3 regions of the Ralstonia sp. 110700041-2 genome follow, and region 3 is predicted to be linked to each of the others. Evidence: predicted binding sites of a transcription regulator. Region 3 holds the regulator's gene; each other region holds the start of a gene.
The links. The regulator NrdR, encoded in region 3, represses ribonucleotide reductase genes. The targets are predictions, from matches to a motif close to CACNANATNTNGTG.
Positions count from the first base shown of each region.

Region 1: a site for NrdR is predicted at 1,789-1,802, ahead of ACUXH0_RS09775 (ribonucleoside triphosphate reductase). Genes of this name have one in related genera too.
Region 2: a site for NrdR is predicted at 1,678-1,691, ahead of ACUXH0_RS18235 (ribonucleoside-diphosphate reductase subunit alpha). Genes of this name have one in related genera too.

Region 1 covers NZ_JBSFAI010000005.1:289,163-292,437, forward strand. The annotation lists gene ACUXH0_RS09765 (dicarboxylate/amino acid:cation symporter) at 1-991, opposite strand, end outside; gene ACUXH0_RS09770 (DHCW motif cupin fold protein) at 1,360-1,701, shown strand; gene ACUXH0_RS09775 (ribonucleoside triphosphate reductase) at 1,838-3,275, shown strand, end outside.
Region 2 covers NZ_JBSFAI010000012.1:101,920-105,194, reverse strand. The annotation lists gene ACUXH0_RS18240 (alkaline phosphatase family protein) at 1-1,228, opposite strand, end outside; gene ACUXH0_RS18235 (ribonucleoside-diphosphate reductase subunit alpha) at 1,878-3,275, shown strand, end outside.
Region 3 covers NZ_JBSFAI010000011.1:112,820-116,094, reverse strand. The annotation lists ZMP/ZTP riboswitch at 1-37, shown strand, start outside; gene glyA (serine hydroxymethyltransferase) at 171-1,418, shown strand; gene nrdR (transcriptional regulator NrdR) at 1,553-2,017, shown strand; gene ACUXH0_RS17325 (type IV pilin protein) at 2,063-2,497, opposite strand; gene ACUXH0_RS17320 (hypothetical protein) at 2,494-2,853, opposite strand; gene ACUXH0_RS17315 (pilus assembly protein) at 2,864-3,275, opposite strand, start outside.

The DNA of each region.
Region 1 (3,275 bases), on a different contig from region 3:
TGAAGCTCATCTCGATGTTGTAGGCCTGCGCGATAAACAGCACCGCAAACGCCTGGTACATCATCGAGCCATCCAGGTTGAACGAGTAGCCCAGCGGCAGGACGAAGCTGGAGATGCGCTTGGGCACGCCAAACCGGTCCAGCGCCTCGATCGTCTTCGGGTAAGCGGATTCGCTGCTTGCGGTGGCGAACGCCAGCAGCGTCGGCTCGCGAATCAGCCCAAGCAGACGGCCCAGCGAGCGGCCCAGCAACACATAGCCCACCAGGAACAGGATCGCCCACAGCAGTGCCAGGCCCAGGTAGAACTCGCCGATCAGCTTGCCGTAGGTCCACAGCACGCCCACGCCTTCCACCGTGATCGCAGCGGCCATGGCGGCAAATACGCCCAGCGGTGCAAAGCGCATCACGTAGTCGGTAATGCGGAACATCAGCTTGGTCAGTTCTTCCAGGCCACGGCCGATCACACTGTCCATCGGATTCTTCATCGTCGACAGCGCGGCGCCGAAGAACAGCGAAAACACCAAGATCTGCAGGATTTCGTTGGTGGCCATGGCCTCCACGATGCTGCGCGGAAACACGTGCGTGATGAAGGCCTTGAGGGTGAAGTCACCCGTCTTCAGGCCCGACGTGGCCGACACATCCGGCAGCGCCAGGTTCATGTGCATGCCGGGTTGGAAGAAGTTGACCAGCAGCATGCCCAGCGCCAGCGACGTGGCCGACGCGCACACAAACCAGATCATCGCGCGCAGGCCCACGCGGCCCACCGAACGGCCGCCACTCATGCTTGCCAGGCCCGTCACCAGGGTCGAGAACACCAGCGGCGCAATGATCATCTTGATCATGCGCAGGAAGATGTCGGTGATGATGCTGAAGTACGAAGCGATGTCCTTGGCCGCCGCAGCGTCCTTGGCGTATTCGTGGCAACCCCAGCCGACGGCAATGCCCAGCAGCATTGCCAGCCCAATGTGGGAGGTCAGACGTTTGGTGTTCAAGACTTTCTCCAAGGAATACCGTGGCCGGAAGGCGGCGCGCGACAGACGCGGATCTCATGGGGCCAAGGGCTGGCCCAAGTTCATCACGCTTTGTAAAAAGCGACGATATTAGAGAAGCGCATGGCGATCGTTATGTCGATGTTGCATAGCACCATGCAATTTCTGCATACATCGATATGGCGCCGTTGACACCCTGCTGCGACGCCGCATGAGCATTGGAATTGGGCAGTGCGAAGCGGATTATTGAGCGACACGCAATGCCGTCGGGGCATACCAACAAGCGCTGTTTCGAGCACATGAAAAGCGACGCCTGTACCACGTATGCCGCTGATAGCATCATGGGCTTATGTCACCACCGGAGCCCTGCAATGAAAATGGCGCTCTTCGCCTTCGGCACAACCGACTGGTCTGCCGTTGAACCTACCGAACATGCCGGCGAAACCGGCATGGCGATCTGGCGCACGCGCTACTTTGGCGACGAGTCGGACCGCATCCGCGTGCGCATGGTGGAGTACACGCCTGGCTACCTGGCCGACCATTGGTGCAAGAAGGGCCACATCCTGTTCTGCCTTGACGGCGAACTGGAAACCACACTGGAAGACGGCCGCACGTTCACGCTCACGCCCGGTATGAGCTATCAGGTGGGCGACGATGCCGAAGCCCATCAGTCGACCACCAAAAAGGGCGCTCGACTATTCATCGTTGACTGACCGGGACACCCGGCTAGTGCATCGGCCCCGGCCCCGGTTGACCGGGGTCAAGCGATTCAAAGATCCAGGTCTTTAAGGCTCACAGACCACAATATGTAGTGCTAGTCTGACTCCATACCACTATATGGAGTACCTCATGACGGGCACACAGGTCACTGGGCAAGTCACCAAGCGCGACGGTTCATTGGCGCCGTTCGATGCGCAGAAGATCCGACAGGCCATCGCCGCAGCCGGCCAGGCCACCGGCGAATTCGACACCATCGAGGCGCAGCACCTGACCTCAGGCGTGGTTGCACATCTTGCGCCGCTCCCCTGCCCAGGTATCGAAATCATCCAGAACTGCGTGGAAGAGGTGCTGGTGGACGCCGGCTATTGGCGCACCGCGCGCGCCTACATCGTCTACCGCGAACAGCACGCCCGGCTGCGTTCGCTCAAGCACACGCTGGTCGATGTCGAAAGCACGATGGAGGAGTACCTCGAGCAGCGCGACTGGCGCGTCAACGCCAACGCCAATCAGGGCTATAGCCTGGGCGGCCTGATCCTGAACGTGGCGGGCAAGGTCACGGCCAACTACTGGCTTTCGCACGTCTACAGCCCCGAAGCGGGCACGGCGCACCGCGAGGGCGACCTCCACATCCACGATCTCGACATGCTCTCGGGCTACTGCGCAGGCTGGTCGTTGCGGCAGTTGCTGACGGAGGGATTCAACGGCGTGCCGGGCAAGGTGGAGGCAACGCCGCCGCGGCATATGTCCGCAGCCATCGGGCAGATCGTCAACTTTCTGGGCACGCTGCAGAACGAGTGGGCCGGCGCGCAGGCGTTCAGTTCGTTCGATACCTACATGGCGCCGTTCATCCGCCGCGACGCGATGTCGTATGCCGCGGTCAAGCAGTCCATGCAGGAACTGATCTACAACCTGAACGTACCCAGCCGCTGGGGCACGCAAACGCCGTTCACCAACCTCACGTTCGACTGGACTTGCCCGGCCGACCTGCGCGAACAGGTTCCTTACATCGGCGGCGAAGAGATGCCCTTCACCTATGGCGATCTCCAGCCCGAGATGGACATGATCAACCGCGCGTATATCGAGGTCATGATGGCCGGCGATGCGAAAGACCGCGCGTTCACGTTCCCGATACCGACCTACAACATCACGTCGGACTTCGATTGGGAGCACCCAAACACAACGTTGCTGTTCGAGATGACGGCGCGCTACGGGCTGCCCTACTTCCAGAACTTCCTCAACTCCGATCTGGAGCCGCACATGGTGCGCTCGATGTGCTGCCGCCTGCAGCTTGACCTGCGCGAACTGCTCAAGCGCGGCAACGGGTTGTTTGGCTCGGCTGAGCAGACCGGGTCCATCGGCGTCGTGACCGTCAACTGCGCACGACTGGGGTATCTCTACGCGGGCGATGAGGCAGCGCTGCTGGCGCGGCTGGACACGCTGCTCGCCCTCGGCCGCGATGTGCTGGAGGTCAAGCGCAAGTTCGTGCAGCGGCTGATCGATCAGGGGCTGTATCCATACACGCGCCGCTACCTGGGCACGCTGCGCAACCACTTCAGTACGCTGGGCG
Region 2 (3,275 bases), on a different contig from region 3:
TGTAGTTGATGCGGTAGATGCCGCTTGCGGTGGCGATGTTGCTGTCGGTGTACTGCGTGGCCGTGGCGGGCAGCGTGGCAACCGGCTTGCCGTCGCGCAGCACGGTGATGGGGCCGCTCGCCGCTGTCGGGTTCTGCCAGTTCAGTACCAGCGAGGCGTTGTACGCGCCCACCGTGCTCTGGACGTTGCGCACGCCGACGGCGCTGGCCGTGAGCGCTGCACCGTCCAGCTTGTGGGCGGTGGCCGGCACGGCGGCGTTCAATTGCGCCAGCACGGTCGGCACGATGTCAGCCTCGCTCGGCAGGGCCGCCAGCGTAGCTTCCGACGTGGGCGCCGCCATGCCGGTCTTGCCGAGCACGGCGTTGACCGGCTTGTTCAGGGCGATGAAGGCGGTGCGGTTTTCCAGCGTCGGCGCCGACGTGGTGGCCCCCGTGGCGTCCAGGCCGTGGCTGGTGGTGACGACGACGAGCCAGTCTTCGTTCGGGTTGGCAGCGCGGCGCTGGGCGATGGCCGCCTGCAGCGTGCCGAGCGCCTGGTCGACGTTGGCCAGCGCAGCGGTGTACGCATCGCTTTGCAGGCCCGAAGCCAGCGCGGCGGCGGCCGGCGCGGTGTATTGCGCGAAGACGATGTCGTAGCCGGACTGCACGAGCTTCACGCTGTTCTGCGTCACGCAGGTGTCCACCTGGGCGCAGTCGACGAGCGTGTCAAGGTTGCCGGCTTGCTGATCTGCCTTGAGCAGCGCGGGCAGCGCGGCCGAGCTGACAGCGGCGCCCAGCCGTTGCGTGGTGCCCGTGGCCTTGGCGGCGCTGCGCGCGTAGCTGAACACGCTTGGGGCGGCCAGGGTGGTGATCGTGTCGTCCGTCACGCCATGGCGGTTTTGCCAGGCGCCGGTCAGCACGGTGGCCCAGCTGGGCGTGTCCAGCGGCGGCTGGGCGGTGATGGTGCCAAGCGTCCCGCCGGTCGAAGCCGGCATCACCGCCAGCGCACCCAGGTTCGGCAGGCTGCGCTGCAAGAGCGCGCTCTGTACCTGCGCATAGGTGGCGCCGTCCACGCCGACCATCAGCACCTTCTTGCTGGCGGTGGCGGAGGGCGCGTCCGTGCTGCCCTGGTTGGCGATGGGGCCGCTGTCGCCACCGCCGCATGCGGTCAATGTAGTCGCCAGCGTCGCTGCCACGGTCGTGCTCAGCGCGGCCGTCAGCAGGCGCCGGGCGGGGTGATTCCAAGCCATGTCGATTTCCTCGGTCGTTGTGCGCGGCGCTCGGTGTCTCGCCGCTGTGATTGCGCTCCCTGCAATGCGACCGAAGCGTAGGGTGGGGGGCTGTCGCTCAAGTGACAGCCGCGGCAAGAATGCTGATGCGGCTATTCGGATTTCTTGAGCGGGGAATGTCGGGAAATGCCCCGGTGCGCGGCACGCGTGCACCGGTGCAGTGCGCCGCACACATACCCCTACCGTAGATGAGGTGACGTCTATTGAACTTGCGACGTCGATAGAAAGAATTATTCTGAAGAAACGGTCATTGCGACGCCGCACGCCAGTCCCGCCGACCCTTTGTGCAGACTGGCGTCGCGGGCTTGCGGCACTGCATTGGCGGGTGAAAAATAGCCCTCCGCCCCCACCTGTCAAGTCTAGGCAAATTCGATTGGGCCACTATACTTAGCGTCAATCCCGGAGTTGAACACTAGATGTAGTGGTCGCTTTCCGGGATTCTTATTTCAGCGCCACGCGGGGGCGGGCGTACGGCAGGTCGAGCCGGCGCTTGGGGGCTGAGGAAAGGCAGGGGTCTTTTCCGTCTCATTTCTCCGCGTAGCGCAAGGATTCGCCCAGGGTGTTTCACCATCGGCGAGCCAATAAAACGAACGGTTCAACAGGAGTCCACATGCAGACGGCCCAATCCGAAATCCACTCCGGCACCGCCAATCCTTCGCAATTTGCGCAAAGCGCTGGCGGCACGGCCGTGGCCCCCGGCACCGCTTCCGGCGTCAATCTTGCCGACTACAAGATCATTCGCCGCAACGGCGCCGTGGTGAGCTTCGAGCCTTCGAAGATCGCCGTGGCCATGACCAAGGCTTTCCTCGCCGTGAATGGCGGGCAGGGTGCTGCTTCCGCGCGTGTGCGCGAGCTGGTCGACCAACAAACGCAGAACGTCGTTCGCGCACTGCTGCGCAGCCGCCCGAACGGCGGCACGTTCCATATCGAAGACGTGCAGGACCAGGTGGAACTGGCCCTGATGCGCTCGGGCGAGCACGACGTGGCCCGCGCCTACGTGCTGTACCGCGAGCGCCGCGCCCAGGAGCGCGCGCAAGCCGGCGAAACCCAGCAGCAACCGGCCTTCATCGGCCTGAACGTGACCGACGGCGGCATCACCCGCCCGTTGGACATGGCGGCGCTGCGCAACGTGATCGTCTCGGCCTGCGAAGGTCTGGGCGAAGCGGTGGACCCGGAGCCGATCCTCAAGGAAACGGTCAAGAACCTGTATGAAGGCGTGCCGATGACGCAGGTGTACGACTCGGCCATCCTGGCCTCGCGTACCCTGATCGAAAAGGACCCGGCGTACAGCCAGGTCACGGCGCGCATCCTGCTGCACACGATCCGCCGCGAAATCCTCGGCGAAGAAGTCACGCAAGCGGAAATGAGCACGCGCTACGTCGACTACTTCCCGCAGTTCATCAAGCGCGGCATCAACGCCGAACTGCTCGACGACAAGCTGGCCCAGTTCGACCTGGCCCGCCTGGGCGCAGCGCTGGACGCCTCGCGCGACTTCCAGTTCAACTACCTGGGCCTGCAGACGCTGTACGACCGCTACTTCCTGCATATCAGCGAAACCCGCATCGAGATGCCGCAGGCGTTCTTCATGCGTGTGGCGATGGGCCTGGCGCTGAACGAAATCGACCGCGAAGCCCGTGCCATCGAGTTCTACCAGCTGCTGTCGTCGTTCGACTTCATGTCGAGCACGCCGACGCTGTTCAACTCGGGCACGCGCCGCTCGCAGCTGTCGTCGTGCTACCTGACCACCGTGTCGGACGATCTGGACGGCATTTACGAAGCGCTGAAGGAAAACGCGCTGCTGTCGAAGTTTGCCGGCGGCCTGGGCAACGACTGGACCAACGTGCGCGCACTCGGCTCGCACATCAAGGGCACCAACGGCAAGAGCCAAGGCGTGGTGCCGTTCCTGAAGGTGGTCAACGACACGGCCGTGGCCGTGAACCAGGGCGGCAAGCGCAAGGGCGCTGTCTGTGCGTACCTGGAAACGTGGCACCTGGACATCGAAGAATTC
Region 3 (3,275 bases):
TGCACAACGGCGCCTGCCGCTCGCCTGGGCAGCGAATGGGAAGCACAGGGTGACTCGGACACCTCTGCAATCGGCCAACGCTGAGCGCAGTCGTTCAAGCCGCGCGCATGTTTCCCCACGCCTCGCCCGATCTCTGCCATTTCCGTTTCGTTTCAGACCAGACACTCGCCATGTTCGAACGCAGCCGCTATACGATCGACCAGATCGATCCCGAAATCTTTGCCGCCATCCAGAAGGAAAATCAGCGTCAGGAAGACCACATCGAGCTGATTGCCTCTGAGAACTACACCTCCCCGGCCGTGATGGCCGCGCAGGGCTCGCAACTGACCAACAAGTACGCCGAGGGCTACCCCGGCAAGCGTTACTACGGCGGTTGCGAATACGTGGACGTGGTGGAACAGCTCGCCATCGATCGCGTGAAGCAGCTCTTTGGGGCCGAAGCTGCCAACGTGCAGCCAAACTCGGGCTCGCAGGCCAACCAGGGCGTGTTCTTCGCCGTGCTCAAGCCGGGCGACACGATCATGGGGATGAGCCTGGCCGAAGGCGGCCACCTGACCCACGGCATGGCGCTCAACATGAGCGGCAAGTGGTTCAACGTGGTCAGCTACGGCCTGAACGCTCAGGAAGACATCGACTACGACGCGCTCGAAGCCCTGGCGCAAGAGAAGAAGCCGAAGCTGATCATTGCCGGCGCATCGGCATTTGCGCTGCGCATCGATTTCGAACGCATCGGCAAGATCGCCAAGTCGATTGGTGCGTACTTCATGGTGGACATGGCCCACTACGCGGGCCTGATCGCTGCCGGTGTGTACCCGAACCCGGTGCCGCACGCCGACTTCGTCACGACCACCACGCACAAGAGCCTGCGCGGCCCGCGCGGCGGCGTGATCCTGATGAAGGCCGAACACGAGAAGGCCATCAACTCAGCGATCTTCCCGGGCATCCAGGGCGGCCCGCTGATGCACGTGATTGCCGGCAAGGCGGTGGCGTTCAAGGAAGCACTGTCGCCCGAGTTCAAGGCTTACCAGGAACAGGTGGTGAAGAACGCGGCAGCCATGGCCGAAACGCTGATGGCCCGCGGCCTGCGTATCGTCTCCGGCCGCACCGAAAGCCACGTGATGCTGGTCGACCTGCGCGCCAAGAAGATCACCGGCAAGGAAGCCGAAAAGGTACTGGGTGATGCACACATCACGGTCAACAAGAACGCCATTCCGAATGACCCGGAAAAGCCGTTCGTGACGTCGGGCGTGCGCCTGGGTTCGCCTGCCATGACCACGCGTGGCTTCAAGGAAGCCGAGGCGGTGAAGGTCGCCCACCTGATCGCCGATGTGCTGGACAACCCACACGACGAAGCGAACATCGCCGCCGTGCGCGCCAAGGTGGCTGAGCTGACCAAGCAGTTCCCGGTCTACGCCTAAGGCATCCGCCGATGGCCGGATCTTCCGGCCACGTAGTACCCTGCCGCGATGCGCCCCGAATTGAATGAGGGGCCATCGCGGCGTTGTTCTTTTAGCGCAGTGCGTTCTTTGAGGTTGCCGAGGAGACCACCGGCATGAAATGCCCCTTTTGCGGCCACGCGGCCACCCAGGTGATTGATACCCGCATGTCGGAAGAAGGCGACACCGTGCGCCGCCGCCGTCGCTGCGAATCCTGCGACCGCCGCTTCACCACCTACGAACGCATCGAGCTGTTCTTCCCGGCCGTCGTCAAAAAGAACGGCAGCCGCGTCGACTACGACCGCAACAAGGTCAAGGATTCCATGCGCCTGGCGCTGCGCAAGCGCCCCGTTTCCGCCGAAGCCATCGACGAGGCCATCGCCCGCATCGAAGAAAAACTCCTCAGCCACGGCGAAAAGGAAATCGGCAGCGACCGCGTGGGCGAACTGGTGATGCGCGAACTCAAGCGGCTGGACAAGATCGGGTACATCCGCTTTGCGTCGGTGTACCGGAGTTTTGAGGATCTGGCTGAGTTTCGGGACGTGCTGGACGAGGTTGCGGCGACGAATGTGCGGAAATAGCACGCACGCGAACGGCTTCTATCGCCGCTGCGCTCCGGCCGACGACTACCAGCAGCTCGATGCCGTAAGCGTGCCCCCAGATACCATTTTATTCCCCGCCTGATCGTAGCTGAAGGTACCGCATGCATCCGTTGCCTGACCGGCCTGCGGAACGGCTTGAACCGTATAGACCGTCTGCGTAGGCACGACAGAGAAGCTCAGAGCGTAGTAGCCGTTGTCTGACTTGGTATTGGTGTAAACGCCGCTGGCGCCCAATGTCGCGCCAGCGTAGGTGTTGCCCAATGAGCGGTATTGCTCCATTTTCTGAGCCACCGCGAGCAATGCCGTTTTGGCATCCGCGCGCCTGGACTTTTGTATGTAGCCGTTGAGCGACGGATACGCCACGACGGCGAGGATGCCCACAATAGCGACCGTGATCATCAGCTCAACCAATGTGAAGCCGCGGGGCAAACGCCGAGAGCGAGAGAGTCCTGTGTTCATTGGAAGTAGATAACTGAAATCGTCCGTTCAGAGGCGTCCTTTGGATCCAGCAGGAAACGAATCTCTTGCCCCAGACGCAACGACGAGAGGCGGCCCTCATCCCCAGCAGGGCCAAATACGCGCACCGCACGACCGACCTGAAGGCGGTTACCCTGCACGTCGATCTCACCTTTATCCAGATTGAGCGCGGTGACCACGCCACGTATCATGCGAGGTGCTTCACTCGCATGGGGCCGCGCCCGACTCGACGCCGGGCTGGGCGTCACGCCACCAGGCTCGCCACCTCCCACCGCCAGCGCACCATATGCTGCATTGCCTGCCAGCACAAAGGTGGCAATCACACATAGCTTCTTCATACCTGCCCCCTCAGTTCAATTGCCGCCATGCAACACGGCCACGGGAACCCTTACCTGCCGTTTCACCAATCACTTGAATGGCACCCGCCGAAGTATTGACGTATTTGTTTTCAAATGGCGAGGCGCCCGGTGCTTGGATGGGCTGCAAAAAGCCCGGAGCAGCGGGAATTGAGCCGACTTGTCGACCACTCGTATTGGCGGGCGAACCGCCATATTGGAGTAGATCCGAGTTGTTGATGACTCCGTCGCCATTGGTATCGAAGGTCGGACTATCCAAACGGTTGCCCGTAAAGACATCCAGCTCCATCACCCAGCCGGTACCCCCGGCGCTGCATTGGGCGGTGGACGGGATGACAGTGTTAAAAATCACACGACCCGAACGAATGGTCGCATCTGTCACAGCACGCTCTCCGGTAGTCGGC